DNA from 3 places in the Streptomyces sp. NPDC052773 genome. Region 1 is predicted to be linked to each of the others. Evidence: riboswitches for the same ligand, from Rfam matches in the RefSeq annotation. Region 1 holds a riboswitch; each other region holds the start of a gene.
The links. A riboswitch is a leader RNA that binds a small molecule or an ion and turns the genes downstream of it on or off. The one in region 1 is predicted to bind thiamine pyrophosphate.
Positions count from the first base shown of each region.

Region 2: another riboswitch for thiamine pyrophosphate. It lies ahead of thiC (phosphomethylpyrimidine synthase ThiC); the one in region 1 lies ahead of thiO (glycine oxidase ThiO).
Region 3: another riboswitch for thiamine pyrophosphate. It lies ahead of ACIG0D_RS21140 (thiamine ABC transporter substrate binding subunit); the one in region 1 lies ahead of thiO (glycine oxidase ThiO).

Region 1 is NZ_JBITZX010000020.1:52,305-62,431, reverse strand. It holds gene ACIG0D_RS32235 (hypothetical protein) at 40-927, opposite strand; gene metF (methylenetetrahydrofolate reductase [NAD(P)H]) at 984-1,907, opposite strand; gene thiE (thiamine phosphate synthase) at 2,027-2,683, opposite strand; gene ACIG0D_RS32220 (Rv2175c family DNA-binding protein) at 2,822-3,187, opposite strand; gene ACIG0D_RS32215 (NAD(P)/FAD-dependent oxidoreductase) at 3,606-4,862, opposite strand; gene ACIG0D_RS32210 (hypothetical protein) at 4,907-5,269, opposite strand; TPP riboswitch at 5,322-5,433, shown strand; gene thiO (glycine oxidase ThiO) at 5,431-6,681, shown strand; gene thiS (sulfur carrier protein ThiS) at 6,678-6,878, shown strand; gene ACIG0D_RS32195 (thiazole synthase) at 6,882-7,676, shown strand; gene pknB (Stk1 family PASTA domain-containing Ser/Thr kinase) at 7,809-9,743, shown strand; gene ACIG0D_RS32185 (deoxyribonuclease IV) at 9,833-10,127, shown strand, end outside.
Region 2 is NZ_JBITZX010000007.1:153,210-163,336, forward strand. It holds gene ACIG0D_RS18020 (cytochrome ubiquinol oxidase subunit I) at 1-833, opposite strand, end outside; gene ACIG0D_RS18025 (cyclophilin-like fold protein) at 1,042-1,461, shown strand; gene hisC (histidinol-phosphate transaminase) at 1,688-2,767, opposite strand; gene ACIG0D_RS18035 (LacI family DNA-binding transcriptional regulator) at 3,207-4,319, shown strand; gene ACIG0D_RS18040 (metallophosphoesterase) at 4,505-5,602, shown strand; gene ACIG0D_RS18045 (hypothetical protein) at 5,796-6,662, shown strand; gene thiC (phosphomethylpyrimidine synthase ThiC) at 6,806-8,611, opposite strand; TPP riboswitch at 8,604-8,793, opposite strand; gene ACIG0D_RS18055 (YibE/F family protein) at 8,865-10,127, shown strand, end outside.
Region 3 is NZ_JBITZX010000009.1:121,657-131,783, forward strand. It holds gene ACIG0D_RS21130 (ABC transporter ATP-binding protein) at 1-657, opposite strand, end outside; gene ACIG0D_RS21135 (ABC transporter permease) at 692-2,293, opposite strand; gene ACIG0D_RS21140 (thiamine ABC transporter substrate binding subunit) at 2,341-3,465, opposite strand; TPP riboswitch at 3,555-3,661, opposite strand; gene rlmN (23S rRNA (adenine(2503)-C(2))-methyltransferase RlmN) at 3,686-4,792, opposite strand; gene ACIG0D_RS21150 (phosphatidate cytidylyltransferase) at 4,930-6,072, opposite strand; gene frr (ribosome recycling factor) at 6,072-6,629, opposite strand; gene pyrH (UMP kinase) at 6,774-7,532, opposite strand; gene tsf (translation elongation factor Ts) at 7,725-8,561, opposite strand; gene rpsB (30S ribosomal protein S2) at 8,715-9,602, opposite strand.

The DNA.
Region 1 (10,127 bases):
GGGTCCGGGGCGCGCGGTGAGCCCCGGGGAGCACGTCACTCAGAAGCGGTACCGCTCGTCGTAACCCTGACCCTGCGCCTGGCCGTCGCCCGGGTAGCCGTACGGCTGCTCCGGCGGGAGGTCGCCGCCGTACGGGTCGTCGGTGGTGCGCTGCTGCGGGACCCACACCCCGCCGGACGGGGTCTCGCCGCCGTAGCCCCCGGTGTACTGGTCCTGGGCGTAGGCCTGCTGGCCGTACTGGGTGTCGTAGGCGGGGTCGTACGCGGCGCCGCTGTAGGTCTGGGTGCCGATGTACGGGTCGGAGTACGCGGCGTACTGCTGCTGGCCCGCTGTGTCGTAGCCGTACTGCTGCGGGTAGGCGTAGCCGTCGTAGCCGTAGCCCTGGTCGGCGGTCTGCGCGGTGGCCGCGTACTGGTCCTGGGCGTACACGCCGTAGGAGCCGGTCTCGTCGGGCAGCGGCTGCGGCTCGTAGACGGCGGTGGTCTCGGCGGCCGTGGGGGCGGTGGCGGGCCGGGCCGGGGTGAAGACGTCGTCGCGGTCCGGGTCGTCGCCGTAGGAGCCGTCCTCGTCACGCTGCGTGGTGTCGGCGTACTCGCCCGCCTGGAGGTCGGACACCTCGAGGGTGGGGTCCTGGCGGTCCCGGCGGTTGCGCTTGCCGCCGCCGAGGACCGGGCGGGTGGTGACCGCCCAGCCGGCCGCGAAGCCGCGGCGGAACGACAGCGTGACGTAGGTCTGCCCGACCGCGAACGCGGCGGCACCCAGTCCGATCACGACGACGGACGGGATCAGTACACCCACGACGACACCGAGGAAGCCGACGAACGCCAGCAGCCGCCAGCGCAGTCGTGCCTTGTACTGCAGCAGCACTTCGCCGAGCAGCCACAGCGCGACGATGCCGAACGCGATGTAGAGGACCGTCCAGCCCATGTACGCCCCTCTCCCAGTGGCCGCTACGCAGTGTGTCGTACGACCGTGCGACCGGTCTAGGCCTGCGGCGGGTGGTGCAGGCCCAGATTCTCGTAGATTTCCAGCGTCGCCGTGGAGTTGTTGAGCGTGATGAAGTGCAGTCCGGGCACTCCCTCGGCCAGCAGCCGCGCGCAGAACTCCGTGGCGAAGTCGATGCCAATGGAGCGTACAGCGGCGGGATTGTCTTTTGCTGTGAGGATCCGCTCTTTCAGAGCAGCCGGGAAGGCGGCGTTGGTCAGGGACGGGACCCGCTCCAGCGTCTTCACGCTCGCGATGGGCATGACCTCGGGGATGATCGGCGTGTCGCAGCCGGCCGCGGTGACCCGGTCGCGCAGCCGCAGATAGTCCTCCGGGTGGAAGAACATCTGCGTGATGGCGTAGTCGGCGCCCGCGCGGCACTTGTCGACGAAGTGGCGGACGTCGGTGTCCCAGTCGGTGGAGCGCGGGTGCATCGCGGGGAAGGCCGCGACGCCGACGCAGAAGTCGCCGGAGTTCTTGATCAGTTCGACCAGCTCGGCGGCGTAGGTGAGGCCCTGGGGGTGCGGCACCCACTCGCCCATCGGGTCGCCGGGCGGGTCGCCGCGCAGCGCCAGCATGTTGCGGATCCCGGCGTCGGCGTACTGGCCGATGATGTTGCGCAGGTCGGCCACCGAGTGGTCGACCGCGGTGAGGTGGGCGATCGGGGTGAGGGTGGTGTCCGAGGCGATGGCCTCCGTCGCCTTGACGGTGCCGGCGCGGGTGGAGCCGCCGGCGCCGTAGGTCACGGAGACGAAGTCGGGTGCCACGGCCTCGACCCGGCGCAGCGCGTTCCACAGCATCCGCTCGCCCTTCGGGGTCTTCGGGGCGTAGAACTCGAACGAGTACGTCGTCTTGCCGGTCGCGAGCATGTCGCGCACGGTCGGGGCGTGGTCCGACCTGGTGGATGCGGTGCCGAGGGCCATACGGGCAGGTTAGCCAGGGGGCGGGGGTCACCCAACCAGAGTCAGGAGATTTGCCCGTTTTGTGGCTTTACTGTCCACCCCTTGGACAGACCGGCGGACACCGCGACGGAAAACCGCCCCTACGCGTCCCGCAGCCGCTTCGCCAGCTCCGCCGCCGCCGCGCCCGGGTCGTCCGCCTCGGTGATGGCGCGGACCACGACCACTCGGCGGGCGCCCCCGTCCAGGACCTGGTCCAGGTTGGCGAGGTCGATGCCGCCGATGGCGAACCAAGGGCGGTCGGTGCCCAGGGCGGCGGTGTACCGGACCAGGTCGAGGCCGGGGGCGTGGCGGCCGGGCTTGGTGGGGGTGGGCCAGCACGGGCCGGTGCAGAAGTAGTCCACGCCCTCCTGGACGGCGGCCGCGGCCGCCTCGGACTCGGCGTGCGTGGAGCGGCCCATGAGGACGTCGGCGCCGAGGATGGCGCGGGCCGCAGGGACCGGGAGGTCGCCCTGCCCGAGGTGGAGGACGTCGGCGCGGGCGGCGTGGGCGACGTCCGCGCGGTCGTTGACCGCGAGGAGCTTGCCGTGCCGGGCGCAGGCGTCGGCGAAGACCTCCAGGTGCTCCAGTTCCTCGGCGGCCTCCATGCCCTTGTCGCGCAGCTGCACGATGTCGACACCGCCGGCCAGGACCGCGTCCAGGAATTCGGGCAGGTCGCCCTGGCGCTTGCGGGCGTCCGTGCACAGGTAGAGCCGGGCGCCGGCCAGGCGGGCACGGGCGGTGGTGGCGGTGTCGGGCATGGGTGTCCCCCCGTTGTCGGTGGCGTACGGGCCGCGGCCGGGCTGCCGCGGGCGCAGTGAACCACGGCCGTGGCCCCGTGCGCGCCGCGGCCCGTACTCCGGACGGTTGTTCGGACTTGCGTGTTCGGTGTGCTCAGATCAGACGGCGAGCGCCTGGGCCCGGCGCTTCACCTCCGTGCCGCGATTCTCGCTGAGAGCCTGCGCGGGGGTGCCGGGCAGGCTGTCGTCGGGGGTGAAGAGCCACTCCAGCATCTCTTCGTCCGTGAAGCCGTCGTCCCGCAGGAGCGTCAGGGTCCCGGACAGGCCCTTGACGACCTTGTCCCCGTCGATGAAGGCGGCGGGGACGTGCAGCGCGCGGTTCTCACCACGGCGTACGGCGATGAGCTGGCCATCCTTGACCAGCTGCCGCACACGCGTCACCTCGACGCCGAGCTTTTCGGCGATGTCGGGGAGGGTGAGCCAGGCGGGGACGAGAGCATCGATCTTTGCGTCAATCTCGGTCACGTCACTAAGCCTGCCATCCCGGACTGACAGTCGGTACCCAGGGCGGGCGCGGCAGGGCCGACGGAGTGGGCGGCGAGCCCGCCCACGCCCCGGGCGAGGCCCGCCGGTCGCTGCGGGCGAGGCCCGCGGCCCGCTTCGGGCAACGCCCGCGATCCCCTCGGACGAGGTTCGCCGACCGCTTCGGACGGCGCCCACCGACCGCTTCGGACGAGGCCCGCCAGGCACCTCGGACCACGCCCGCCAGGCACCTCGGACCACGCCGCCAACCGCCTCTCGGACCACGCCCGCCAACCGCCTCGGACCACGCCCGCCAACCGCCTCGGACCACGCCCGCCAACCGCCTCGGACCACGCCCGCCAACCGCCTCGGACCAGACCCGCCACCGCCTCGGACCACGCCCGCGCGCCGCCGCCCCGCTCTACGCCGTCGCCGACTTCAGCGGCCGGGACGGGTCCGTGAGCAGCTCCGGGTGCATCGGCGTGCCCGACTCGATCAGGCGGCGGCCCTGGGCGAGGTCGCGGGGACGGCCGACCGCCAGCAGCGCGACCAGGCGCCGCTCGCGCAGCCAGCAGACCGTCCAGGCGGGGCCGGAGGGGTCGCCGCGCCACAGCACGGTGTCGGCGGACGCGTGGTGCCCGGCGTACTGGACGAAGCGGCCGAACTGCTCGGACCAGAAGTACGGGACCGGGTCGTAGACCGCCGGGGCCTCGCCCGTGGCGGCGCCGATGATGTTCGCGGCGACCGTGCGGGGGCCTTGGAGGGCGTTGTCCCAGTGGTGGACCAGCAGGCGCTCGCCGTACCGCGCGGACGGGAAGGACGCGCAGTCGCCGACGGCGTAGACGTCCGGCGCGGAGGTGCGCAGATGGGCGTCCGCCACGACCTCCCCCTGGGCCCCCAGCTCGATGCCGGAGCCCGTCAGCCAGGCGGTGGCGGGGCGGGCGCCGATACCGACGACGACGGCCCCGGCGGGCAGCCGTGTCCCGTCGTCGAGGACCACCGCGCCGGGCTCGACGCGCGCCACACGCGCGCGGGTGCGCAGTTCGGCGCCGGCGTCGGCGTACCAGGCCGCCATCGGGGCCGCGACCTCGGCGGGCAGCGCGCCCGCGAGGGGACGGTCCGCGGCCTCCACGACCGTCACCGCGCAGCCCGCCTCCCGCGCGGCCGTGGCGAACTCCGCGCCGATCCAGCCCGCGCCGACGACCACGATGTCGTGCTGCCGGCCGAGCACCGGCCGCAGCCGTTCGGCGTCGTCCAGGGTGCGCAGCAGATGCACGCCCGGCACCCCTTCGGCGCCCGGCAGCCGGATCGGTTCGGCACCCGTGGCGACGACGAGCACGTCGTACGGCACGGGCCCGGCCTCGGTGTCCAGCTCGTGATCGGCGGGGCGCGCCCCCGTCACCTCGCGCCCGAGGTGGAGTTCGATGCCGAGCGCCTCGAAGTCGACGTCGAAGGCGGAGCCCTCGGCCGTGCCGAGCAGGACGGCCTTGGACAGCGGCGGCCGGTCGTACGGCTGGTGGGGCTCCGCGCCGATCAGCGTCACCGTGCCGGTGAAACCCTGCTCCCGCAGGGCGACCGCGGTCTGCACACCGGCCATGCCGGCGCCCGCCACGACCACCCGCCGCGGTGCGGACGCCTCCCGGTCCCGCGTGCCCCGTTCCTGCGTCTGCTCGCTCACCTGATCACCATAGACGTCACCATAGACACCTGACGTTCCGTCAGTCACCGCTCGTGCGCCGTGACCTGCTCCACAACGCTGGTCCCGCTGCCCTCCTGGGACTCCCACTCCCAGGTCTCCTCCAGCCGCACCCGCCCGTCGGGCAGCTCCACGACCCGGGACACGCAGTGCCCGCAGGACGTCGTCCCGTCGTGCTTGAGCTGGACGTACCGGAAGTCCAGCCGGTCGCCCCGCCGGGTACCGACGAGATACCCGCGCGCGATGTCGCCGCCCTCGTAGTCGGCCCAGATCTCGCCGTCCCGCTCGTGGTAGCGGAACCGGGTGCGGGTGCCCACCTGGCCGGGGGCCTGGTCGGCGACGGGAGCGAGGACGAGACCGTCGAGGGATCGGTGGGGCGGGCGGGCCACGGGCGGAGGCTCCCTTACTGAGACATACGGCGTCGGGCTAGGGTGGCCAACGTAAAGCACTCGCGGGAGCCCGGACGCACCGGGCTGAGAGGGAGGCTGGCGGCCTCCGACCGTACGAACCTGATCCGGGTCATGCCGGCGAAGGGAGGGGCTGGACGCCCATGTCGCGTACGTCCGACACATCCGACGTCGTCTCCGACGTCACGTCCGAAGCGGCCCCCGACGTTCTGGTCGTCGGGGGCGGGATCATCGGTCTGGTCACGGCCTGGCGGGCCGCGCAGCGCGGATTCGCCACGGCGGTGCTGGACCCCGAACCGGGCGGCGGGGCCGCCCAGGTGGCGGCCGGGATGCTCGCCGCCGTCACCGAACTGCACTACGGCGAGGAGACCCTGCTCGGCCTGAACCTGGCCTCGGCGCGCCGCTACCCGGAGTTCGCGGCCGAGCTGACCGACCTCACCGGGCACGACCTCGGCTACCGCCGGTGCGGCACGCTCGCCGTCGCCCTGGACGCCGACGACCGCGCCCACCTGCGCGAACTGCACACCCTGCAACGGGAGTCGGGGCTCGAGTCCGAGTGGCTGTCGGGGCGCGAGTGCCGGCGCCTGGAGCCGATGCTCGCGCCCGGCGTGCGCGGGGGCCTGCGGGTCGACGGCGACCACCAGATCGACCCGCGGCGGCTCGCGGCCGCCCTGGTCGCCGCCTGCGAGCGCTCCGGGGTGGTGTTCCACCGCGTGCGCGCGGAGCGGCTCACCGTCGTACGGGACCGTGCCACGGGCGTGGTCACCGAGGACGGCACCGCGCTGGCCGCCGGGCAGGTGGTGCTCGCCGCCGGCAGTCTCAGCGGGCGCCTGGCGGGCGTCCCGGACACCGTGGTGCCGCCGGTGCGGCCGGTGAAGGGGCAGGTGGTGCGGCTGACCGTGCCCGCGCGGTACGCGCCGTTCCTGAGCCGGACCGTGCGGGCCGTGGTCCGCGGCAGCCATGTCTACCTGGTGCCGCGCGAGAACGGCGAGCTGGTGGTCGGCGCGACCAGCGAGGAGCTGGGCTGGGACACCACCGTGACCGCGGGCGGCGTCTACGAGCTGCTGCGCGACGCCCACGAGCTGGTGCCGGGCATCACCGAGCTGCCGCTGACGGAGACCCGCGCGGGACTGCGCCCCGGCTCCCCCGACAACGCGCCGCTGCTCGGCCCGACCGACCTGGACGGGCTGCTGCTGGCCACCGGCCACTACCGCAACGGGGTGCTGCTGACCCCGGTGACCGGCGACGCGCTGGCGCACGCCCTGGCCACCGGCGAACTGCCCGAGGAGGCCCGCCCGTTCACGCCGAAGCGTTTCACCTCCGGGACCGCGGAGCAGCCCGCGCTCACGCGGCCCGATGCCTCGCACCCCGCACTCACGGAGCAGTCCGCATGAACATCTCGGTCAACGGCGAGGCCCGCGAGGTCGCGCCCGGCACGGCGCTCGACGCCGTCGTCCGCTCGCTCACCGCGGCGCCCTCCGGCGTGGCCGCCGCCCTCAACGAAACCGTCGTCCCGCGCGGACAGTGGGCGACGACCGCGCTCTCCGACGGAGACCGCGTCGAAGTCCTCACCGCCGTCCAAGGAGGCTGACCCATGGCCGACGACCCCTTCGTCCTCGGTGGTACGACCTTCACGTCCCGGCTGATCATGGGCACCGGCGGCGCGCCCAGCCTGGAGGTCCTGGAGCGTGCCCTGGTGGCGTCCGGGACCGAGCTGACGACGGTCGCGATGCGGCGGGTGAACCCCGACGTGCACGGCTCGGTGCTGTCCGTGCTGGACAAGCTGGGCATCCGGGTGCTGCCGAACACCGCGGGCTGCTTCACCGCCGGCGAGGCGGTGCTCACCGCGCGGCTGGCGCGGGAGGCGCTGGGCACGGACCTGATCAAGCTGGAGGTCATCGCCGACGAGCGCACCCTGCTGCCGGACCCGATCGAGCTGCTGGAGGCCGCGGAGACACTGGTCGACGACGGCTTCACCGTGCTGCCGTACACCAACGACGACCCGGTGCTGGCGCGCAGGCTGGAGGACGTGGGCTGCGCGGCGATCATGCCGCTCGGCTCCCCCATCGGCTCCGGGCTCGGCATCCGCAATCCGCACAATTTCCAGCTGATCGTCGAGCACGCGCGCGTACCGGTGATCCTGGACGCGGGCGCCGGGACGGCGTCCGACGCCGCGCTCGCCATGGAGCTGGGCTGCGCCGGTGTGATGCTCGCCTCGGCGGTCACCCGCGCCCAGCAGCCGGTGCTGATGGCGGAGGCCATGCGGCACGCGGTCGAGGCGGGCCGGCTGGCCCACCGCGCGGGCCGTATCCCCCGCCGCCATTTCGCGGAGGCGTCCTCCCCTACGGAGGGCCGGGCCGACCTCGACCCGGAGCGCCCGGCGTTCTGAGAGCCCGCCTTCGCGCCCGCCCGGCCGCGCTGAGCAGCACGGCCCCGGGGACGGTCACAGCTCTGCTGCAGTCCGCCCCCGGGGCCCCTGAGGCGGCGGGCGGTGTCGGTGGCGGCTCGTAGACTCACCTGCGTGGACACGACCCTTCAGGACCCTCTGGTCGGGCAGCTGCTCGACGGCCGTTATCGCGTCGACGCGCGGATCGCGGTCGGCGGGATGGCCACGGTCTACCGGGCCGTGGACACCCGCCTCGACCGCGTGCTCGCGCTGAAGGTCATGCACCCCACGCTGGCGGCCGACGCGTCGTTCGTGGACCGGTTCATCCGGGAGGCCAAGTCGGTCGCCCGGCTGGCCCACCCCAACGTGGTGCAGGTCTTCGACCAGGGCACCGACGGGTCGTACGTCTATCTGGCCATGGAGTACGTCGCCGGGTGCACCCTGCGTGACGTGCTGCGCGAGCGCGGGGCGCTCCAGCCGCGGGCCGCGCTGGACATCCTGGAGCCGGTGCTGGCCGCGCTCGGCGCCGCGCACCGCGCGGGGTTCGTGCACCGGGACATGAAGCCGGAGAACGTCCTCATAGGGGACGACGGCCGGGTGAAGGTCGCCGACTTCGGACTGGTCCGCTCCGTCGACACCGTCACCAGCACCACCGGCGCCGTCCTCGGCACGGTCTCCTACCTGGCCCCCGAGCAGATCGAGCACGGCACCGCCGACCCCCGCGTGGACGTCTACGCCTGCGGCGTGATGCTGTACGAGATGCTGACGGGCGGCAAGCCGCACACCGGCGAGACCCCGGCCCAGGTGCTGTACCAGCACCTCCACGAGGACGTCCCGCCGCCCTCGGCGGCCGTCCCGGGCCTGCCGTACGAGCTGGACGAGCTGGTCGCCTCGGCGACCGCGCGCACCCCGGACATGCGTCCGCACGACGCGGTGGCGCTGCTCGCCCAGGCCCGCGAGGCCCGCGCCGCGCTGAGCGTGGACCAGCTCGACGCGGTCCCGCCGCAGGCGCTGGCGGCGGAGCACGACAACGCGGAGGACCGCACGAGCGTGATCCCGCGCGCGCTGACCTCCCCCCTGCGCCTGCTGCCGGTCGGCGGGGACGACGAGGACACCGCGCCGCCGGTCGACCGGACCAGCCGACTGGAGCGTCCGCCCGCCCCGGCGCCCCGGCGCCGCCCCCGGCCGCCGCGCACGGTGGTCACGATCGTCGCCGCCGTCCTGCTGGTGCTCGGCCTCGGCGCGGGCGTCTGGTACATCAACTCCGGGCAGTTCACCCGGGTCCCCGCGGTGCTGGGCAAGACGCAGGAGCAGGCCGAGCAGCGGCTCACCGACGCCGGTCTGGAGGTCGGCGACGTCGAGCAGGCCTACAGCGACACGGTCAAGCGGGGCACCATCATCAGCACGGACCCCGAGCCGGGCAGCCGCATACGGCAGAACGACTCGGTGTCGCTGACCGTCTCCAGAGGCCCGCAGACGGTGAAGGTGCCGAACCTGGCGGGCTACCGCCTGGACAAGGCGCGGGACGTGCTCGAGGACGAGGGCCTGGAGCCGGGCATGGTCACCCGGCGGTTCAGCGACGACGTGGAGCGGGGCTTCGTGATCGGCACCGAACCGGTCGCGGGCACCGAGCGCAAGGCGGGCTCCGCGATCGCGCTCACCGTCAGCAAGGGCAGCCCGGTCGACGTCCCGGACGTCGTCGGGCAGGACCTCGCCGACGCGCGGGAGCGGCTCGAGGAGGCCGGGCTGAAGGTCCGGGTCGCCGAGCGGCAGGTGCACTCGGAGTACGAGCAGGGCCAGGTGGCCCGGCAGTCCCCGGGCGCCGACGGCCGGGCCGCCGAGGGCGACACGGTGACCCTCACGGTGTCCAAGGGCCCGGTGATGATCGAGGTCCCGGACGTGGTCGGGGACAGCGTCGACGAGGCGAAGGACAAGCTGGAGGGCGCCGGTTTCCAGGTCGACGAGGACCGCGGCCTGCTGGGCCTGTTCGGCGACACGGTCGAGGAGCAGTCGGTGGCGGGCGGCGAGAGGGCGCCCGAGGGCTCGACGATCACGATCACCATCCGCTGATCCTCCGCCGGCCATCCGCTGACGAGGCGTCGCTCACACCGGCCGCCCGGCGGCGAGGGGCGCGGGAAGCGCCATGACACCCTGAACGGGTGAAGAGTGAACTTCCCGGCTCCCTCCGCGATCTTCCCGGCTCCGCCCACGACCGTCCCGGCCGCCCGCGCAACCCCGTCGGCAGCCACGTCCCCGTGGCCGGTGGCCTCAGCTCCGTGGGTCTGTCGTACGCCCGCGAGATCGGTGCCGAGACCGTGCAGGTCTTCGTGGCCAACCCGCGGGGCTGGGCCACCCCGGCCGGCAACGCGCGGCAGGACGAGGAGTTCCGGGCGGCGTGCGCGGCGGAGTCGGTCCCGGCGTACGTCCACGCGCCGTATCTGATCAACTTCGGCT
Region 2 (10,127 bases), on a different contig from region 1:
TCGCCGTAGGCGAACACGGAGAAGGGTGCCGGCTTCTCGCCGTCCCACAGCGCCTCGGCGGCGGCCATCTTCATCGGCTGCTGCTCGTACATGACCTTGCCGAGGGTGTCGCCGCTGATCGCGGTGAACAGACCGCCGACGGCAAGGGTGACCAGGCCGAGCCGGAGCGAGGTGCGCATCACGGGGATGTGCTTCTTGCGCATCAGGTGGAAGGCGGCGATGCCGACCATGAAGGCGCCACCGGTGAGGAAGGCGGCCGAGAAGCTGTGGAAGACCTGGTTGAGGGTGGTGTTCTGGGTGAGGACCAGCCAGAAGTCGGTCAGCTCGGCCCGGCCCTTCTCCTCGTTGATCCGGTAGCCGACCGGGTGCTGCATCCACGAGTTCGCCGCGAGGATGAAGTAGGCCGACAGCAGCGTGCCGATCGAGACCATCCATATGCAGGCCAGGTGGATCTTCTTCGGCAGCTTGTCCCAGCCGAAGATCCACAGGCCGATGAAGGTGGACTCGAAGAAGAAGGCTATGAGGGCCTCGAAGGCGAGCGGGGCGCCGAAGACGTCGCCGACGAAGCGGGAGTAGTCGGACCAGTTCATGCCGAACTGGAACTCCTGCACGATGCCGGTGACGACACCCATCGCGATGTTGATCAGGAAGAGCTTGCCCCAGAACTTCGTGGCCCGGAGGTACTTCTCCTTCTCCGTGCGCACCCACGCGGTCTGGAGACCGGCCGTGAGGGCGGCGAGCGAGATCGTCAGGGGGACGAACAGGAAGTGGTAGACGGTGGTGATGCCGAACTGCCAACGCGCCAGTGTCTCGGGCGCCAAAGCCAATTCCACGTCGTCAGTCTCCTTACATCGCCGTGGACACGGCAGTTTGCGGCCCTTTGTCACCCCAAGCAGGGAGCAACCAGGACGCGCTTGTGAACGCGTTCACATTCACAAGCAATTATGACGCACCGATTCTGGCCACAGGCAGGGGGGTCCCTCCTTGGCCGCAGCGGCACCCTCTTGGCATCGACTTCAACGTCTTGTTGAATTGCACGCCATGCACACACAGCACTCACAAGCGCACGCAGAGGCGCAACCACAGACCCGCATACGGATCTCCTGGCCGGCGGGACACCTCACCGCGACCCTCGACGACACCCCCACGACCCGGGCGCTCACCAAGGCCCTGCCGCTCGTCTCCACCGCGCACACCTGGGGCGAGGAGGTCTACTTCGACACCGGTGTCGCGGTTTCACGTGAAACCGACGCCCGCCAGGTCGTGGAGCCGGGAACGGTCGCCTTCTGGACCGACGGCGACGCCCTCGCCCTCCCCTACGGCCCCACGCCGATCTCCCGGGGCGACGAATGCCGCCTCGCCAGCCCCTGCAACATCCTCGGCCGCCTCGACGGCGACCCCCGACTGCTCGCGACCGTGCGCAACGGCGACCCTGTGCGCGTAGAGCTCGCGGAGCTGTAGGGGGCTACCGCCGCTCCACCTCCGCTCCACCGCTCCCGGCTCGCCCGAGGTGCCGCACCACCCGGACGGGCAGTTCACCGTTGCGACGGCCTGGTCCCCGAACCGGCCACCCTCGCCCGCCCCCCGAAAAAAACGACCTCGGCGCGCGGCGCGTCGCGGCACGAAAAAGCGCCGTGACCCGAGCCGGGCCACGGCGCCAGTCACGCCCCCAGAAGGGGCCGTACGCTCACAGCTCCTTGCGGAACGCCTCCGCCACCTTCAGGAAGATGTCGTTCCCCTCGGCCTCCCCGACGGTCACCCGCACGCCCTCACCGGGGAACGGCCGCACCACGACGCCCGCCTGCTCACACGCCTCGGCGAAGGCGGCCGTACGGTCCCCCAGCCGCAGCCAGACGAAGTTGGCCTGGGTCTCGGGCACCGTCCAGCCCTGCGAGCGCAGCCCGTCGACCACGCGGTTGCGCTCGCAGACCAGCGAGCCGACCCGGCCGAGCAGCTCGTCCTCGGCGCGCAGCGAGGCGATCGCCGCATCCTGGGCCAGCTGGCTGACCCCGAACGGCACCGCGGTCTTCCGCAGCGCCGCCGCCACCGGCTCGTGTGCGATCGCGAAACCGACCCGCAGTCCGGCGAGGCCGTACGCCTTGGAGAACGTCCGCAGCACGCAGACGTTCGGCCGGTTCCGGTACAGCTCGACACCGTCCGGCACCTCGGGGTCGCGGATGAACTCCCGGTAGGCCTCGTCGAGGACGACCAGCACATCGCCGGGCACCCGGTCCAGGAAGCGCTCCAGCTCGGCCCGGCGCACCACCGTGCCCGTGGGGTTGTTGGGGTTGCAGACGAAGATCAGCCGGGTGCGGTCGGTGATCGCCGCCGCCATCGCGTCCAGGTCGTGCACGTCGCCCGGCGTCAGCGGCACCCGTACCGAGGTGGCGCCGCTGATCTGCGTGATGATCGGGTACGCCTCGAAGGACCGCCAGGCGTAGATCACCTCGTCGCCGGGACCGGAGGTGGCCTGGAGCAGCTGCTGGGCGACGCCGACCGAACCGGTGCCCGTGGCCAGGTGGGAGACGGGCACCCCGAACCGCTCGGACAGCTCGTTCATCAGCCCCGTACAGGCCATGTCCGGGTAGCGGTTGAAGGAGGCGGCCGCGGCCGTGACGCGCTCCATCACGCCGGGCAGCGGCGGATAGGGATTCTCGTTGGAGGACAGCTTGTAGGCCACCGGACCGTCCGCGGCAGCGGGCTTGCCCGGCTTGTAGGTGGGGATACCCTCCAGCTCGGCGCGCAGCTTGGGGCTCGTCTCGCTCACCGCAGTCCTCCTCGCGACCACCGACGCCGCCTGGCCGCCGCCGGCTTCCAATGCTTCTTACCTTATGAGGATTCGGCCCGGCTGCGAACAGGTGAGCGCACACCGGATACGCGGGAAGGCCAACCTCCCACGTCCCAGTGGCATCAGGGGCATCATCGCTCGAAGGCGTACGAAGCGGGGGGCGCGCCGCACATATATCTACGCGCCCGTGGCTCACGCCGTGGCGCGCATCCCTCGTGAAGGTGAGTTGAGACCTCTTCGAGACCTGGCCCCGTTGGCAGGCCGGTGCACGCCGACAAGTCACGTACTATGCCGGACGGCTTCAACTACCTTTAAATCAAAGGCAATTAAGCCTCTTCCGCCATGCAGAAACGTGCCTGTCAATGGCTGCATATGCGTCCGCACTACCCCACCGCATGAGCCCTACTATCGGCTCGCCATGACAGCAGCAGGGAAGCACCAGGTGAGCCGCGCGGAAACCTCACGTCGAGGCAGCCGGCCGGGCCGGGCGGGCATCAGAGACGTGGCCGCCGCCGCCGGAGTCTCCATCACGACCGTCTCCGACGCCCTCAACGGCAAGGGCAGGCTCCCGGACGCCACCCGGCGCCATGTCCGAGAAGTCGCCGACCGGCTGGGCTATCGCCCCTCGGCCGCGGCCCGCACCCTCCGTACCGGCAAGTCGGGACTCATCGGCCTGACCGTGACCACATACGGGGATGAACCTTTCACCTTCACCGAGTTCGCGTACTTCGCGGAGATGGCGCGGGCCGCCACCTCGGCCGCGCTCGCCCGCGGCTACGCCCTGGTCATCCTGCCCGCGACCTCCCGGCACGACGTCTGGTCGAACGTCGCCCTGGACGGCACGGTCGTCATCGACCCCTCCGACCAGGACCCGGTCGTCAGCGAGCTGGTCCGGCAGGGTTTACCGGTCGTCTCCGACGGCCGCCCGGCCGGCTCGCTGCCGGTCACCGCGTGGGTCGACAACGACCACGAGGCCGCCGTCCTCGGCATCCTCGACCATCTGGCCGACGCCGGCGCCCGCCGCATCGGCCTGCTGACGGGCACCACCACGGACACGTACACCCACCTGTCGACCACCGCGTACCTGCGCTGGTGCGAGCGGGTCGGCCAGGACCCGGTGTACGAGGCCTACCCGGCGCACGACCCGTGCGCGGGCGCCGTCGCGGCCGACCGGCTGCTCGCGCGCCCCGACCGGCCCGACGCGGTCTACGGACTGTTCGACCCCAACGGCACCGACCTGCTCGCCGCCGCCCGGCGCTACGGGCTGCGCGTACCGGACGACCTGCTTCTGGTCTGCTGCAGCGAGTCCACCGTGTACGCCAACACCGAGCCGCCCATCACCACGCTCTCCCTGAAGCCGCGCCGGATCGGCACGGCCGTGGTGCAGCTCCTCATCGACGCCATCGAGGGCGTCGAGTCGGAGCACCCCGTCGAGCAGGTGATACCGACCGAGCTGATCGTGCGTACCTCGTCCCAGCGACGGCCGCCCCGGACGACGGTCAGCCCGCCCCGGGTCCCCGGAGAGGGCTAGATAGGGGCGGTCACCAGGTCGGGCGAAGCCCTGCCCAATCGGGGCGAAAGCCGCGGTGAACTGGAGTCTTGCTCTGATTCACCACCCCTGGGTCATCACACGGCGCGATCCGCATTCCTATGATGGGCCCACGACACCGCGGGCCGCTGCGACCAGGCAGTCCGAAGCGGTGCAGCTGCGGCGCAATGGTGGAGGGGTCGATGACTCAGGGGGCCGGTCAGGGACCCGAGGTGGAGCGGACGGCGACGTTGCGCGACTTCCGGGTACCCGCGTACGTCCACGAGACCGGTCCGTATGTCCACAGCTCTCACCCGGGCGAGGCTCCCGGCCCAGTCGCGGAGCCGGTGTCCTTCCCGCAGGAGTACACGCCGACCCAGCGCGACCTGCCGGTGATCAACCGGGGTGACACGGTCCAGGTGACCGTCGACCCGGCGCCCGCGCCCGTCGCCCCGCCCGCCACCGGTCCGGGCCCCCTGTTCGTCGTGGGTGACGTGCACGGTTACCTCGACGAGCTGGTGGCCGCCCTCCAGGAGAAGGGCCTGATCGACGCCGCCGGCCACTGGTGCGCGGGCACCGCGCGGCTGTGGTTTCTCGGCGACTTCACCGACCGCGGCCCGGACGGCATCGGCGTCATCGACCTGGTGATGCGGCTGTCCGCCGAGGCCGCCGCGGCGGGCGGCTACTGCAAGGCCCTGATGGGCAACCACGAGCTGCTGCTCATCGGCGCCAAGCGGTTCGGTGACACGCCGGTCAACTCCGGCGCGGGCACCGCCACCTTCCAGGCGGCCTGGCTGCTCAACGGCGGCCAGAAGACCGACATGGACCGCCTCCAGGACCACCACCTGCAGTGGATGGCCCGCCTCGACGCGCTCACCGAGATCGACGGCCATCTGCTCGTCCACTCCGACACCACCGCCTACCTGGACTACGGCGACTCCATCGAGGCCGTCAACGACAACGTCCGCGAGACCCTCACCCGCAACGACGCGGACGAGGTCTGGGACCTGTTCCGCAAGTTCACCAAGCGCTTCTCCTTCCGCGACGAGGGCGGCGCCGACGCCGTGCGCTCCCTGCTCGACACCTACGGCGGCACCCGCATCGTCCACGGCCACAGCCCCATCCCCTACCTGCTGGGCGAGGTCGGCTCCGAGGACGGCGAGGACAGCACCGGCCCCGTGGTCGAGGGACCCCACGTCTACGCCGACGGCCTCGCCATCGCGATGGACGGCGGAGTGACCATGGCCGGGAAGCTACTGGTCCAGCAACTCCCGCTGAGCGTCTGAGCGTTCACCGGCCAGTCGGCCCCCGGCTCCGGACCGGCGAGTAACAGCCCAGGCCACGGCCCAATTTCTGCAAACCCCCTGTCAACGCCTGCCGTCACCGCTCTACCATCGGCTTATCCGTAGCAGGCTCCCCTCCGTTTCTGCCCGACGGCTCGTCAGCGTGCGAGCCCCAAGCCCTACGGAGCATCGGGGGATGCACATGAACAGCGTTCCGCAGCACCTGCTGAGCGAGGACCGCCAGGAGTACGAGCGGCTCCTCGATGAGGCGCTGCGCTCCGCACCACACCGCCCGGAACTGGCCGCTGTCGGACAGCGGCTGAACACCGAACAGCTGCGCACCATGGCGCTCGGCGCCTCCGCCCTCATCACCGCGGCCGCGGCGACCGAGTACCAGCACTATGTGAAGGTCCGCGAGGAACTGCGCCACCCGACGCCGTCCACCCCGTCGTCCGTCCCCGCGTCCGACTCCTCGGAACCGGGGCCGAGCGCGATGGGGCTCGCCACCACCATGGGAGAGGCCGCCGAGACCGTCGGCGCGGGAGCCGTCGCCGTGATCGCCGTCCTCGCCCCCGTCCTGGCCGGAACCGCCGCGGCGATCTTCCTGCTCGTCGGCTACATCCTGAAGATGCTCGACCCCGACCAGGCGTTCGCCCGGACCATGCTCACCACCGGCTGGGTGTTCGGTGCCGTGACAGCGGTGGCGATCCTCGTCGCCGCGGTCGGTCTGCTGCTCACCGCGCTGCGCAACCGGCCCACGCCGGAGCCCGGCCCCTACGGCGAGGAGAACAGCGAACTGGTGCAGGCCAGAGAGGCCTGGCGCGAGGCCCTGCTCGAACGCGGCATCGTGCCGTTCCTCCGCGAAGCCCTCGCCGAACCCGGCACCGCCGCACTGCACCACACCGCCCGTCCGGCCCCGACCGGCCGCATGCCGCACCTCGGCTACGACCGCCCCGGCTTCACCAGCCCCGGCGACGGCCGGTCCGCCGGGCACCGGCCCCGCTTCTCCAGCCCGGACTACACGAGTCCGGACTTCGGCGGCCCGGATCACCATCCGGAGTGACCGCCGGCTTGCGCGCCCCCACGTGGACGGGGGAGCGCAAGCCGGAGACGGTGCCCTGCCCTGCCGGCGGACCATCCGTCCGGTCAGTCCGTGCCGCCGGGGCCGGGTCGGTCCGGTCGGTCCGGGCCGTCCGGTCGGCCCGGTCAGTCCGCGATCGGCAGATACACCCGGTTGCCCGCCGCGGCGAACTCCTTCGACTTCTGGGCCATGCCCTGCTCGATCTCCGCCTGGCTGCCGCCGTGTTCACGGCGGATGTCCTGGGAGATCTTCATCGAGCAGAACTTCGGCCCGCACATCGAGCAGAAGTGCGCCGTCTTGGCGGGCTCGGCCGGCAGGGTCTCGTCGTGGAACTCACGAGCCGTGTCGGGGTCGAGGGCCAGGTTGAACTGGTCCTCCCAGCGGAACTCGAAGCGCGCGTCGGACAGCGCGTCGTCCCACTCCTGCGCACCGGGGTGGCCCTTGGCGAGGTCGGCCGCGTGGGCAGCGATCTTGTAGGTGATGACGCCGGTCTTGACGTCGTCACGGTTGGGCAGCCCCAGGTGCTCCTTGGGCGTGACATAGCAGAGCATGGCCGTGCCCCACCAGGCGATCATCGCGGCACCGATGCCGGAGGTGATGTGGTCGTACGCCGGCGCGATGTCCGTCGTCAGCGGGCCGAGCGTATAGAACGGAGCTTCATCACAGATCTCCTGCTGAAGGTCGATGTTCTCCTTGATCTTGTGCATCGGGACGTGACCGGGGCCCTCGATCATCGTCTGCACGTTGAAACGCTTCGCGATCCGGTTGAGTTCCCCGAGCGTCTTCAACTCGGCGAACTGCGCCTCGTCGTTGGCGTCCGCGATCGACCCGGGCCGCAGGCCGTCACCGAGCGAGTAGGTGACGTCGTAGGCGGCGAGGATCTCGCAGAGCTCCTCGAAGTTCTCGTAGAGGAACGACTCCTTGTGGTGCGCCAGGCACCACGCCGCCATGATCGAGCCGCCGCGGGAGACGATGCCGGTCTTGCGGTTCGCGGTGAGCGGGACGTACGCCAGGCGCACGCCCGCGTGGACCGTCATGTAGTCCACGCCCTGCTCGGCCTGCTCGATGACCGTGTCCTTGTAGATCTCCCAGGTCAGTTCCTCGGCCTTGCCGTCGACCTTCTCCAGGGCCTGGTAGAGCGGCACGGTGCCGATGGGGACGGGGGAGTTGCGCAGCACCCACTCACGGGTGGTGTGGATGTTGCGGCCCGTGGACAGGTCCATGACCGTGTCGGCGCCCCAGCGGGTCGCCCAGGTCATCTTCTCGACCTCCTCCTCGATGGAGGACGTCACCGCGGAGTTGCCGATGTTGGCGTTGACCTTCACCAGGAACCGCTTGCCGATGATCATCGGCTCGATCTCCGGGTGGTTGACGTTGGCCGGCAGCACGGCTCGGCCCGCCGCGATCTCCTCGCGCACCACCTCGGGAGAAACGTTCTCCCGGATGGCCACGAACTCCATCTCCGGTGTGATCTCGCCGCGGCGCGCATACGCCAGCTGCGTCACCGCCTGACCGCCACGGCCCCGGCGCGGCTGGCGCGGTCGTCCGGGGAAGACCGCGTCGAGGTTGCGCAGGCCGCCACGCGGCGAGGTGTGCTTGATTCCGTCGTCCTCGGGACGGACGGGACGGCCCGCGTACTCCTCGGTGTCGCCGCGGGCGATGATCCAGTTTTCCCGCAGCGGTGGCAGCCCCCTGCGGACGTCGGTTTCGACGTGCGGATCGGTGTACGGGCCGGATGTGTCGTACAACGTGACCGACCGCCCGTTGGTGAGGTGCACCTGGCGGACCGGCACTCGCAGGTCGGGGCGGGTGCCCTCGACGTACGCCTTGTGCCAGCCGATGGACTTCCCGGCCTCCCCGTCGGTCGACGTCTCCGTCGCGACGGAGGCGTTCTGCGTGGAGGCAGGCGTGCGCGCGTCCTTGATGGTCATGAGACCTACTCCCTACGCCGGCATTACCCGGTAACAGGTTCGGCGGTCGACGCAGCGGTATCCGTCTGCCGACGTCTCGTGTGAAACATCACTCGTGGTCGGTGATGTTTCATGTGAAACATCGCTGGGACGGAGGTCAGCGCCCTCTCAGCCCGGTGCTCCGAGCTCCCGCGTGTACAAAGGTGGCTCCACGCTAGCGTCAATTCGGGCGCGGTGAACAGGGGGCCCCGTTCGTTCTTGCGATGATCGGTCGGTGACCACGACGCAGCATCCCCCGTTCCCACCGCCCGAGCCCCCGCGTGGCGCCGGTCCCGGAAGCGGCCCCGGAGGTGATTCCGGAGGCGGCTTCCGCGGCAGTTTCGGAGGCGGCTTCGGGGATGGATCCGGGGGTGGATACGGAGACGGTCCCGGAGCCGGTGATGGTGGCGGAGCCGGTAACGACGCTGGGCGCGGGCCGGGTTCGCGGCACGGACGGTCGCACGGGCGCGGGCACGGGCAAGGTGGTGAGCCCGGCCACGGGCACGGTGGCTCCGGTGGCGGCCACGGCCACGGGCATGGTGGCGGCGCCGGCTCCGGTGACGGCTCTGGCCCCAGTGGCGGGCATGGCGGCCACGGGCACTCGCACACTCACGGCCCCGCCGCGCCCGTCTCCCAGCATCTGCGCAAGCTGATCAGCGCGGTGCTCATCCCGTTCGCCGCGGCCGTGGTGGTGGGGCTGGCCGTGCTGTGGCCCGGCGGCGCCCCGCCGCACGAGCGGACCGGGGTCGGCTTCGACCGGCAGACCCAGCACGCCACGGTCACCAGGATCGAGAAGGTGGACTGCGGCTCGGTCAACGCCTCGGCCCCGCCCCCGACCGGCGACACGTCCACCGCCGAGGGCTCCTCCGCCCAGCAGCAGGCCGACGGCACCTGCAAGAAGGCGACCATCCGCGTCGACACCGGCAAGGACAAGGGCCGTACCTTCAACGAGATCGTCCAGCCGGACCAGTCACGGCAGCTGGAGCAGGGCCAGAAGGTGATCGTCGCCTACGAGCCCTCCGCCCCCAGGGACCTCCAGTACTCGGTCACCGACGTGAACCGCAGGCTGCCGATGGGCCTGCTCGCCGGCCTCTTCGCGCTCGCCGTCGTGGCTGTCGGGCGGATGCGGGGCGTCATGGCGCTGATCGCGCTGGCCATCAGCTTCCTCGTGCTGAACTTCTTCATCCTGCCGGCCATCCTGCAGGGCTCGAACCCGCTGCTCGTGGCGGTGATCGGGTCGAGCGCCATCATGCTGACCGCCCTCTACCTGTGTCACGGACTGTCGGCCCGGACATCGGTGGCGGTGCTCGGCACGCTGATCTCGCTGCTGCTGATCGGCGTCCTCGGCTCGCTGTTCATCGGCTGGGCCGCGCTCACCGGCGACACCGACGACAACACCGGTCTGATCCACGGGCTGTACCCGTCGATCGACATGAGCGGTCTGCTGCTCGCCGGCGTCATCATCGGTTCCCTGGGTGTCCTGGACGATGTGACGGTC
Region 3 (10,127 bases), on a different contig from region 1:
CGCGAGCGGTGTCCCGGACTGGGCGATCCGCCCGTCCCGCATCACCACGACCCGGTCGGCGAGCGCGAACGCCTCCCCCTGGTCGTGGGTCACCGCGAGCACGGTGGTGCCCAACCGGCCGAACAGCTCCCGGAGTTCGACGACCAGCCGCTCCCGCAGCGACCGGTCGAGCTGGCCCAGCGGCTCGTCCAGCATCAGCAGCCGCGGCGAGGGCGCGAGCGCGCGGGCCAGCGCGACCCGCTGCTGCTCGCCGCCGGAGAGCGCGGCCACGGCCCGGCGGGCGGCCCCCGGCAGTCCGACCAGGTCCAGCAGCTCCCGTACCCGCTCGTCCTGCCGGCGCCGGGAGACGCCGTGCATGCGCAGTCCGAAGGCCACGTTGCCGCCCACGTCCCGCTGCGGGAACAGCTGGTGGTCCTGGAACATCAGTCCGAGTTCCCGCCGGTGCGCGGGCACCCCCGTCTGGTCGCGCCCGTCCAGCACGACCCGCCCCGCGTCGAGGCCCTGCAGCCCGGCCACCGCCCGCAGCAGCGTGGACTTGCCGCTGCCGCTGGGCCCGAGCACACACACCACCTCGTGCTCGGCGACGGCGAGATCGACCGCGTCGAGCACGGCCCGCCCGCCGAACCGCACCGTCGCGCCCTCGACCCGCAGCAGCATCACAACTCCCCCGTCCGGTCGGTCCGCAGCAGCATCAGAACTCCCCCGTCCGGTCGGTCCGCAGCCGCTCCAGCACCAGCAGCGCCACCGCGCACACCACCATCAGAATCGTCGACAGGGCCATCGCCTGCCCGTAGTTGAGGTCGCCGGGCCGCCCGAGCAGCCGGGCCACGGCGACCGGCAGGGTGGGGTTGTCGGGCCGCGCGATGAACACGGTCGCCCCGAACTCCCCGAGGGACACGGCGAACGCGAACCCGGCCGCGACCAGCAGCGCCCGCCGCACCATCGGCAGATCGACCTCCCGCCACACCCGCCACGGCGACGCCCCGAGCACCGCCGCCGCCTCCCGCAGCCGCACGTCCACGGCCCGCAGCACCGGCAGCATCGTCCGCACCACGAAGGGCACCCCGACCAGCGCCTGCGCGAGCGGCACCAGGATCCACGAGGCCCGCAGGTCCAGCGGCGGCTCGTCGAGCGCGATCAGGAAGCCGAAGCCGACGGTCACCGCGGACACGCCCAGCGGCAGCATCAGCAGCGCGTCGAATCCGCGCACGAACCGCCCGGCGTCCCGCCGGGTGAGCGCCGCCGCCGCGAGCCCGCCGATCACGACGGCGATGGCGGTCGCGGCGAGGGCGTACCGAAGGGAGTTGCCGATGGCCTCGATCGGCGGGACGAGGAAGGTGCCGCCGTCCGCCCGGGTCAGCGCCTCGTAGTACCGCAGCCCGGGCGCGTCGAGGGAGCGCTGCACCAGCACCGCCAGCGGCAGCACCAGCAGCAGGGCGATCGTGACGAGGACCCCGGCCACCAGCGCCCACTGCCCGGCCCCGCGCGGCCGGCGCGCGGTCACCGCCGCGTCGACCAGCCGCAGCGCGGTCTCCCGGCGCCGTACCGTCCAGGCGTGCACGGCGAGGATCGCGCCGACCGCCGCGAACTGGACGAGGGTGAGCACCGCGGCCGTGGACAGGTCGAAGATCTCGGACGTCTGCCGGTAGATCTCCACTTCGAGGGTGGAGAACTCGGGCCCGCCGAGGATCTGCACCACGCCGAAGGAGGTGAAGGTGAACAGGAACACCATCAGCGCGGCGGCGGCCACGGCGGGCGCGAGCGCCGGGAGCGTGACCGTCCGCCAGGCGGTGAACGGGGACGCGCCGAGCATCCGCGCGGCCTCCTCCTGCCGCGGGTCGAGCTGCGCCCACAGCCCGCCGACCGTGCGGACGACGACCGCGTAGTTGAAGAAGACGTGCGCGAGCAGGATCGCCCACACGGTGGTGTCCAGCCGTACGCCCCATAGCTCGTCCAGCAGTCCGCCGCGCCCGAGCAGCGCCAGGAACGCCGTACCGGCCACGACCGTGGGCAGCACGAACGGCACGGTCACCACCGCGCGCAGCAACTGCTTGCCGGGGAAGTCGAGGCGGGCGAAGACATACGCGGCGGGCAGCGCGAGCAGCAGGGTGAGCGCGGTGGAGGCGAGCGCCTGCCAGGTGGTGAACCACAGGACGTGCCGGACGGCGGGGTCGGCGGGCACCTCCGCGAGCCGCCCGAGCTGCCAGGACCCGTCGACGACGAGGCCGCGGGCGACGATCGCGGCGACGGGCCAGGCGAAGAATGCGGCGAAGAACGCGACGGGCAGGGCCATGAGCCCGAGCCGCGCCGCCGCGCTCTTCGCGCCGCCCTCGCGGGGGGTTACTTCAGTACGAGCGAGGTCCACGACTTGACCCAGTCGTCACGGTTGTCGGCGATCTTCGCCGGGTCCATGGTCTCGGGGTCCTCGGCCTGCGGGCCGTACTTCACGAACTCCTCGGGCACCTGGGCGCCCTCCCGCACCGGGTAGACGAACATGTTCAGCGGCATGTCGTCCTGGAACTCCTTGCCGATCAGGAAGTCCAGGAGCGCCTTGCCGCCCTCGGGGTTCCCGGCGTTGCTCAGCAGCCCCGCGTACTCGACCTGCCGGAAGCAGGTGCCCTCGGCGACCCCGGTCGGGGCGGTCTTCGGCTTCGGGTCGGCGTAGATGACCTCGGCGGGCGGCGAGGAGGCGTACGACACGACGAGCGGCCGGTCGGCCTTGGCCTTCTTCCCGCCGGCGGAGCCGGAGAACTCCTCGTTGTACGCCTGCTCCCAGCCGTCGACGACCTTCACGCCGTTGGCCTTCAGCTTCTTCCAGTAGTCCTGCCAGCCTCCCCCACTCTCGGCTTCGCTCGAGCGGGAGGTGCCCCCATCGCCGTACTTCGCGGCGGTGCCGAGCAGGAAGCCGAGGCCCGGCGAGGAGGTGGCGGGGTTCTCGGTGACCAGCAGGTTCTTGTACTGCGGCTTGACCAGGTCGTCGAAGGAGTCCGGCGGGGTCAGCTTCTTCTCGGCGAAGTACGCCTTGTCGTAGTTGACGCAGATGTCGCCGGTGTCGACGGGCGTGACCCGGTGCTTCGCCTCGTCGGCGCGGTACTCGGGCAGGATCCGGTCGGAGCCCTTCGGCTCGTACGGCTGGAAGAGGCCGTTGTCGAGGGCGCGGGAGAGCAGGGTGTTGTCGACGCCGAAGAAGACGTCGCCCTGCGGGTTGTCCTTGGTCAGGATCGCCTTGTTGACGGCCTGCCCGGCGTCGCCGTCCTCCAGCACCTTGACCTTGTAGCCGGACTTCTTCTCGAAGGCGGCGAGGACGTCCTTCGAGACGGCCCACGAGTTGTGGCTGACCAGCGTGACGGTCTTGGATCCGGAACCGCCGCCGGACGCCTGGTCGCCGTCGGACGACCCGCACGCGGACAGCGTGACCAGGCCGAGCCCGACGGCCATGATCGTGGCCTTCTTGGTGATGCTCACTGGATTCCTCCTGGAGTGACCAGGAAGAGACGCGGCCCTGCCCGGGACCTCCGGGGAAAATCCGGGGGCTCCCGGGCAGGGCGCAACAGCTCGAGTGATGACCGATCTCCCTACCCAGAATGACCTGGGCCAGGTTCGGAGGGTCTGCGGCCGGGTGCCGCACTCTCAGCGCTGTGGCGCTCCCCTGTCGGAATATGCAGATGTACTTACGCCCGTCAGACTACCGTTCGGTGGCGGCGAGCTGACCACACGCCCCGTCGATCTCCTGACCACGGGTGTCCCGGATCGTCACCGGCACACCATGCGCGGCGATGGCCTCCACGAACGCCTTCTCGTCCTCGGGCCGAGAGGCGGTCCACTTCGACCCGGGCGTCGGGTTCAGCGGGATGAGGTTGACGTGCACGGGCCTGCCCTTGAGCAGCCGGCCCAGCCGGTCGCCCCGCCAGGCCTGGTCGTTGATGTCCCGGATCAGCGCGTACTCGATGGACAGCCGGCGCCCCGACTTCTCCGCGTACTCGAACCCGGCGTCCAGCACCTCGCGCACCTTCCACCGGGTGTTCACCGGGACCAGGGTGTCGCGCAGCTCGTCGTCGGGCGCGTGCAGCGAGATCGCGAGGCGGCACTTGAAGCCCTCGTCGGCGAACCGGTGGATGGCGGGGACGAGGCCCACCGTCGACACGGTGATGCCGCGCTGCGACAGCCCCAGCCCGTCGGGGGCGGGGTCGGTGAGGGCGCGGATGGCGCCGACGACCCGCTTGTAGTTGGCGAGCGGCTCGCCCATCCCCATGAAGACGATGTTCGACAGCCGCGCGGGCCCGCCGGGCACCTCGCCGTCGCGCAGCGCGCGCATGCCGTCCACGATCTGGTGCACGATCTCGGCGGTCGACAGGTTCCGGTCGAGCCCCGCCTGCCCGGTGGCGCAGAAGGGGCAGTTCATCCCGCACCCGGCCTGCGAGCTGATGCACATGGTCACCCGGTCCGGGTAACGCATCAGCACCGACTCCACCAGCGTGCCGTCGAACAGCCGCCACAGTGTCTTGCGCGTCGCGCCCTCGTCCGTCGACAGATGCCGTACGACGGTCATCAGCTCCGGGAACAGCGACTCGCGCAGCTTCTCGCGCGAACCGGCCGGGATGTCGGTCCACTGCTCCGGGTCGTGCGCGTACCGCGCGAAGTAGTGCTGCGAGAGCTGCTTGGCACGGAACGGCTTCTCACCGATCTCCGCGACGGCGGCCTTGCGCTCCGCGGGCGAGAGATCGGCAAGATGCCGCGGCGGCGTCTTGGCTCCGCGCGGGGCGACGAAAGTGAGTTCTCCGGGCTTGGGCATGGTGGTACCAGTGTCGCAGATCCACATGGGTGACCCGGGCCGCCCGTCTCGGCCGCCACCTTTCACCGAGCGGACCCAGGGGTGTGGGAAAGCCCCCGCCCGAGGGCGGGGGCTTCGCGCTGCCGGAGGGTGGTCGGTCAGCCGCTGCCAACGAAGACCACGAGGAGCAGCCACACCACCGGGGCGGTGGGCAGCAGGGAGTCGAGGCGGTCCATGATGCCGCCGTGTCCGGGCAGCAGCGTGCCCATGTCCTTGATGCCCAGGTCCCGCTTGATCATGGACTCGCCGAGGTCGCCCAGGGTAGCGCTCGCCGCGACCGCGAGGCCGAGCAGCAGGCCCTGCCACCAACTGCCGCCGTCCACCAGGAACTGCATGCACAGCGCGCCCACGGCCATCGCGAACGTGACCGCGCCGAGCAGGCCCTCGCGGGTCTTGCCGGGGCTGATCCGCGGGGCCAGCTTGTGCTTGCCGAACCGCCAGCCGACGGCGTACGCCCCGGTGTCGCTGACCACGGTCAGCAGCAGGAACGTCAGCACCCGCCAGGGCCCGTCCTCGGCCGTGAGCATCATCGCGACGAACGTGGCCAGGAACGGGACGTAGAACGCGGCGAAGACGCCGGCCGTGACGTCCTTGAGGTAGCCCTCCGGTGGTTCCGTCATCCGCCAGACCAGCACCGCGAGCGCGGTGAGCGCCATCGCCACCCAGGCGCCCTCGGCGCCGCGGACGTATCCGGCGACGACCATGGCCGCGCCGCCGATGGCGAGCGGCACCAGCGGCACGCGGATGCCCTTGCGCTCGTCCAGCCGCTTGGTCAGCTCCCACAGCCCGACCACCACGGCGACCGCAATCACCCCGACGAACACGGCCTTGTAGACGAACAGCGACGCGACGATCACCGCGCCCAGTCCGACGCCGACCCCTATCGCGGCACCGAGGTCCCGGCCCGCGCTCTTCTTCTGCGGGGCGGGGGCCGGCTGCGGGGCGTCGTGCATGGGCTCCGGATTCCGCGGCGCTCCGGTGGAGGTCGCCGACGTGCTCTCGTCTCGGAACAGAGGGCCGCTCAGCCGAGCGGCCCTCCGGTCGTCATCCTGGTTTCCGCCGTGTGCGGATACGTCGGGCACGATGGGCATGGGCCGAGTCTGCTGCGCGTCACGCGCATCGTACGCGGGAGCTGCCGGGGCGGCTCCCTGGACGGGTCCCCGGACATGCCCCTGGGCAGGCCCTTGGTCGGGCGGGCCCCAGTACCCGGTCTGCGGCGCCCCCCAGGAAGAGTCGTTCATCAGACCTCGAGCAGTTCGGCTTCCTTGTGCTTCAGGAGCTCGTCCACCTGGGCGACGTACTTCGCGGTGGTGTCGTCGAGCTCCTTCTCCGCGCGGCGGCCCTCGTCCTCGCCGATCTCGCCGTCCTTGATCAGCTTGTCGATGGCGTCCTTGGCCTTGCGGCGCACGGAGCGGATCGAGATCTTCGCGTCCTCGCCCTTGCCCTTGGCGACCTTGATGTACTCGCGGCGGCGCTCCTCGGTCAGCTCCGGGAACACCACTCGGATGATGTTGCCGTCGTTGCTCGGGTTGACGCCCAGGTCGGAGTCGCGGATCGCCTGCTCGATGTTGCGCAGCGCGCTCTTGTCGAACGGGGTCACGACGGCCATGCGCGGCTCCGGAACGGAGAACGAGGCCAGCTGGTTGATCGGCGTCGGTGCGCCGTAGTAGTCGGCCACGATCTTGTTGAACATCGCCGGGTGCGCACGGCCGGTGCGGATCGCGGCGAAGTCCTCCTTGGCGACCACGACGGCCTTCTCCATCTTCTCCTCGGCCTCGAGGAGGGTCTCTTCGATCACCACTTGCTCCTGCGTGTCTTGAGTAGGCCCGGCTGCGATTGACGTGTTGTGGTCGGCGGCCGGCTGCGTCGCGTCTTCTTCCTGCACGGTTCCCGACCGGCAGGACATTGTCCATCCCCCGGCCGGGGTCCGTGGCTCAACCGGTCAGTTCCGGCTGCCCTGGTCACCCACCAGCGTGCCGATCTTCTCACCCTTGACGGCCCGGGCGATATTGCCCTCGGCCAGAAGCTCGAAGACGAGGATCGGCAGCTTGTTGTCACGGCACAGCGTGATGGCCGTGGCGTCGGCGACCTTCAGATCGCGCGTGATGACCTCGCCGTAGCCGAGCGCGTCGAACTTCACGGCGTCCGGGTTGGTCTTCGGGTCGGAGTCGTAGACCCCGTCGACTCCGTTCTTGCCCATGAGCAGCGCCTCGGCGTCGATCTCCAGGGCGCGCTGGGCGGCGGTGGTGTCGGTGGAGAAGTACGGCATGCCCATACCGGCGCCGAAGATGACCACGCGCCCCTTCTCCAGGTGGCGCACGGCGCGCAGCGGGATGTACGGCTCGGCGACCTGGCCCATGGTGATGGCGGTCTGGACCCGGCTGTCGATGCCCTCCTTCTCCAGGAAGTCCTGGAGGGCGAGGCAGTTCATCACGGTACCGAGCATGCCCATGTAGTCCGAGCGGGCGCGGTCCATGCCGCGCTGCTGGAGTTCGGCGCCGCGGAAGAAGTTGCCGCCGCCGATGACGACCGCGATCTGCGCGCCGTCGCGCACGACGGCCGCGATCTCGCGGGCGATCTTGTGCACCACGTCGGGGTCGACGCCCAGGCCCCCGCCACCGGAGAAGGCCTCTCCGGACAGCTTCAGCAGAAACCGGCCGCGTACTTTGCCGTCGTCGCTCTTCTGGGCCTTGGTGGTCATGGGGGATCCCGCCTCTTTCACGTGTTGCACATACGAAGAAGGCCACTGCCGGTGGGGTGTCATTCGCAACCCATGCGCGGCAATGGCCTCCTCGTCAGATCTGCTGTCGCCCGCCACGCGCGTGTGCGTGGCGGCGTACGCAAACGACCGCACCCGACCCTATCGGGACCGAGTACCCGTCGCGGTACGGACTCAGATGCCGACCTTGATGCGCGTGAAGCGCTTCAGGGTGACACCGGCCTCGTCCAGAACCTTCTGGACGGACTTCTTGTTGTCGAGCGCGTAGGGCTGGCCGAGCAGCGTGGCGTCCTTGAAGAAGCCGTTCAGACGACCCTCGACGATCTTGGCGATCGCGGCCTCGGGCTTGCCCTCGGCGCGGGTGGTCTCCTCGGCGATACGGCGCTCGGACTCGACGACCTCGGCCGGGATCTCGTCCTTGGAGAGGTACTTCGGCGCGAAGGCGGCGATGTGCTGGGCGACGCCCTTGGCGACCTCGGCGTTCGGCTTGTCGAGCTCGACGAGGACACCGATCTGCGGGGGCAGGTCGGGCATCGTGCGGTGCATGTAGGCGAGCACGAAGCCGTCGGAGTACTGCGCGAAGCGGTCCAGGACGATCTTCTCGCCCAGGTTGGCGTTGGCCTCGTCCACGAACGCCTGGACGGTCTTGCCGGGCTCGATCTCGGAGGCGAGCAGGGCGTCCAGGTCGGCCGGGGAGGTCGCGGCGACGTGCTCGGCGATCTTGTTGGCGACGGCCTGGAACTTCTCGCCCTTGGCGACGAAGTCCGTCTCGCACTTCAGCTCGACGAGGACGCCGGAGGAGTTGTCGTCGGCGATGATCGAGACCACGGCGCCGTTCTCGGCGGAGCGGCCCTCGCGCTTGGCGACGCCCTTCTGGCCCTTGATGCGCAGCGCCTCGACGGCCTTCTCGACGTTGCCCTCGGCCTCGTCCAGCGCCTTCTTGCAGTCCATCATGCCGGCGCCGGTGAGCTCACGGAGCTTCTTGACGTCGGCGGCGGTGTAGTTCGCCATGATTCTGTGAATCTCTCTCGAAGTCTGGAAGATCGGAGGTCTGCACGGTCCGCGACGCGGGGTGCGGATCGGGGACGCCGCGCTGACCTACGGGTGAACGGCGGGAGCGGTCTTGATGCCACCGCTCCCGCCGTCAACGGCTGACGCCGGCGGTCAGGCCTGCTCGCCCTCGGCGGCCGGAGCCTCGGTGGCCTCCGCGGCCGGAGCCTCGGCGGCCGGAGCCTCGGCGGCGGGCGCCTCGGCGGCGGCCGGGGCCTCCTCGGCCTTCTTCTCGCCCTCGAGCAGGTCGCGCTCCCACTCGGCCAGCGGCTCGCCGGCGGCCTTGTCGCCCTTGCCGGCCTCGGCCACGCCGGAGCGGGCCATCAGGCCCTCGGCGACGGCGTCGGCGATGACGCGGGTGAGCAGGGTGACGGAGCGGATCGCGTCGTCGTTGCCCGGGATCTTGTAGTCGACCTCGTCGGGGTCGCAGTTGGTGTCGAGGATCGCGACGACCGGAATGTTCAGCTTCCGGGCCTCACCAACGGCGATGTGCTCCTTCTTGGTGTCCACAATCCAGACGGCGCTCGGCACCTTCTGCATCTCGCGGATACCGCCGAGGGTCTTCTCCAGCTTGGCCTTCTCGCGGGAGAGGACCAGCAGCTCCTTCTTGGTCAGACCGGAGGACGCGACGTCCTCGAAGTCGATCTGCTCCAGCTCCTTCAGGCGCTGCAGACGCTTGTAGACGGTCGAGAAGTTGGTGAGCATGCCGCCCAGCCAGCGCTGGTTGACGTAGGGCATGCCGACGCGGGTGGCCTGCTCGGCGATGGCCTCCTGCGCCTGCTTCTTCGTGCCGACGAACATGACCGTGCCGCCGTGGGCGACGGTCTCCTTGACGAACTCGTAGGCGCGGTCGATGTACGACAGCGACTGGAGCAGGTCGATGATGTAGATGCCGTTGCGCTCCGTGAAGATGAAGCGCTTCATCTTCGGGTTCCAACGACGGGTCTGGTGACCGAAGTGGACGCCGCTCTCCAGCAGCTCCCGCATCGTGACGACGGCCATGGCCGTGTTCTCCTTGGTTCTCGGTTGTGCCGCGGATGCCGGACGGCTCCCGCGCCTGACGCCCGCAGCGCGCCGTTGCCGCAAGGACCGAGGGGCGCTGACTCCGAGATTCCGGACGGTGCCGGCTCCCGGTGTCGGGGCGTGCGAAGTCGACCCGGTGACCCGGATCGCCATCAGAAGTGTACGGGACCGGCGGAGCGCCGGGTGACGCCGCTGTCCACAACCGGGGAGTAGTCCACAGGCTCCGGCGGTGACCGGCGCGGTCGCGGCACGGTGAGGCCATGCGAGCGAAGCGATGCGTGTACGCGCTGCCGGTAGTGCTGCTGCTGTCCCTGCTGGGCCCGGCGGGCGGGGCCCCTGCGGGCGCCGGGCCACCGCCGACGGACACGGCCCCCGCGAAGACCGGGCCATCCCCGGCGGACGCGGCCCGCACGGAGGCCGGGGTCTCCCCGGCAGCCATGGCCCTGGCGAAGACCGGGCCATGGCTGCCGGACACGGCCCTCACGGAGGCCGAGCCACCGCCGG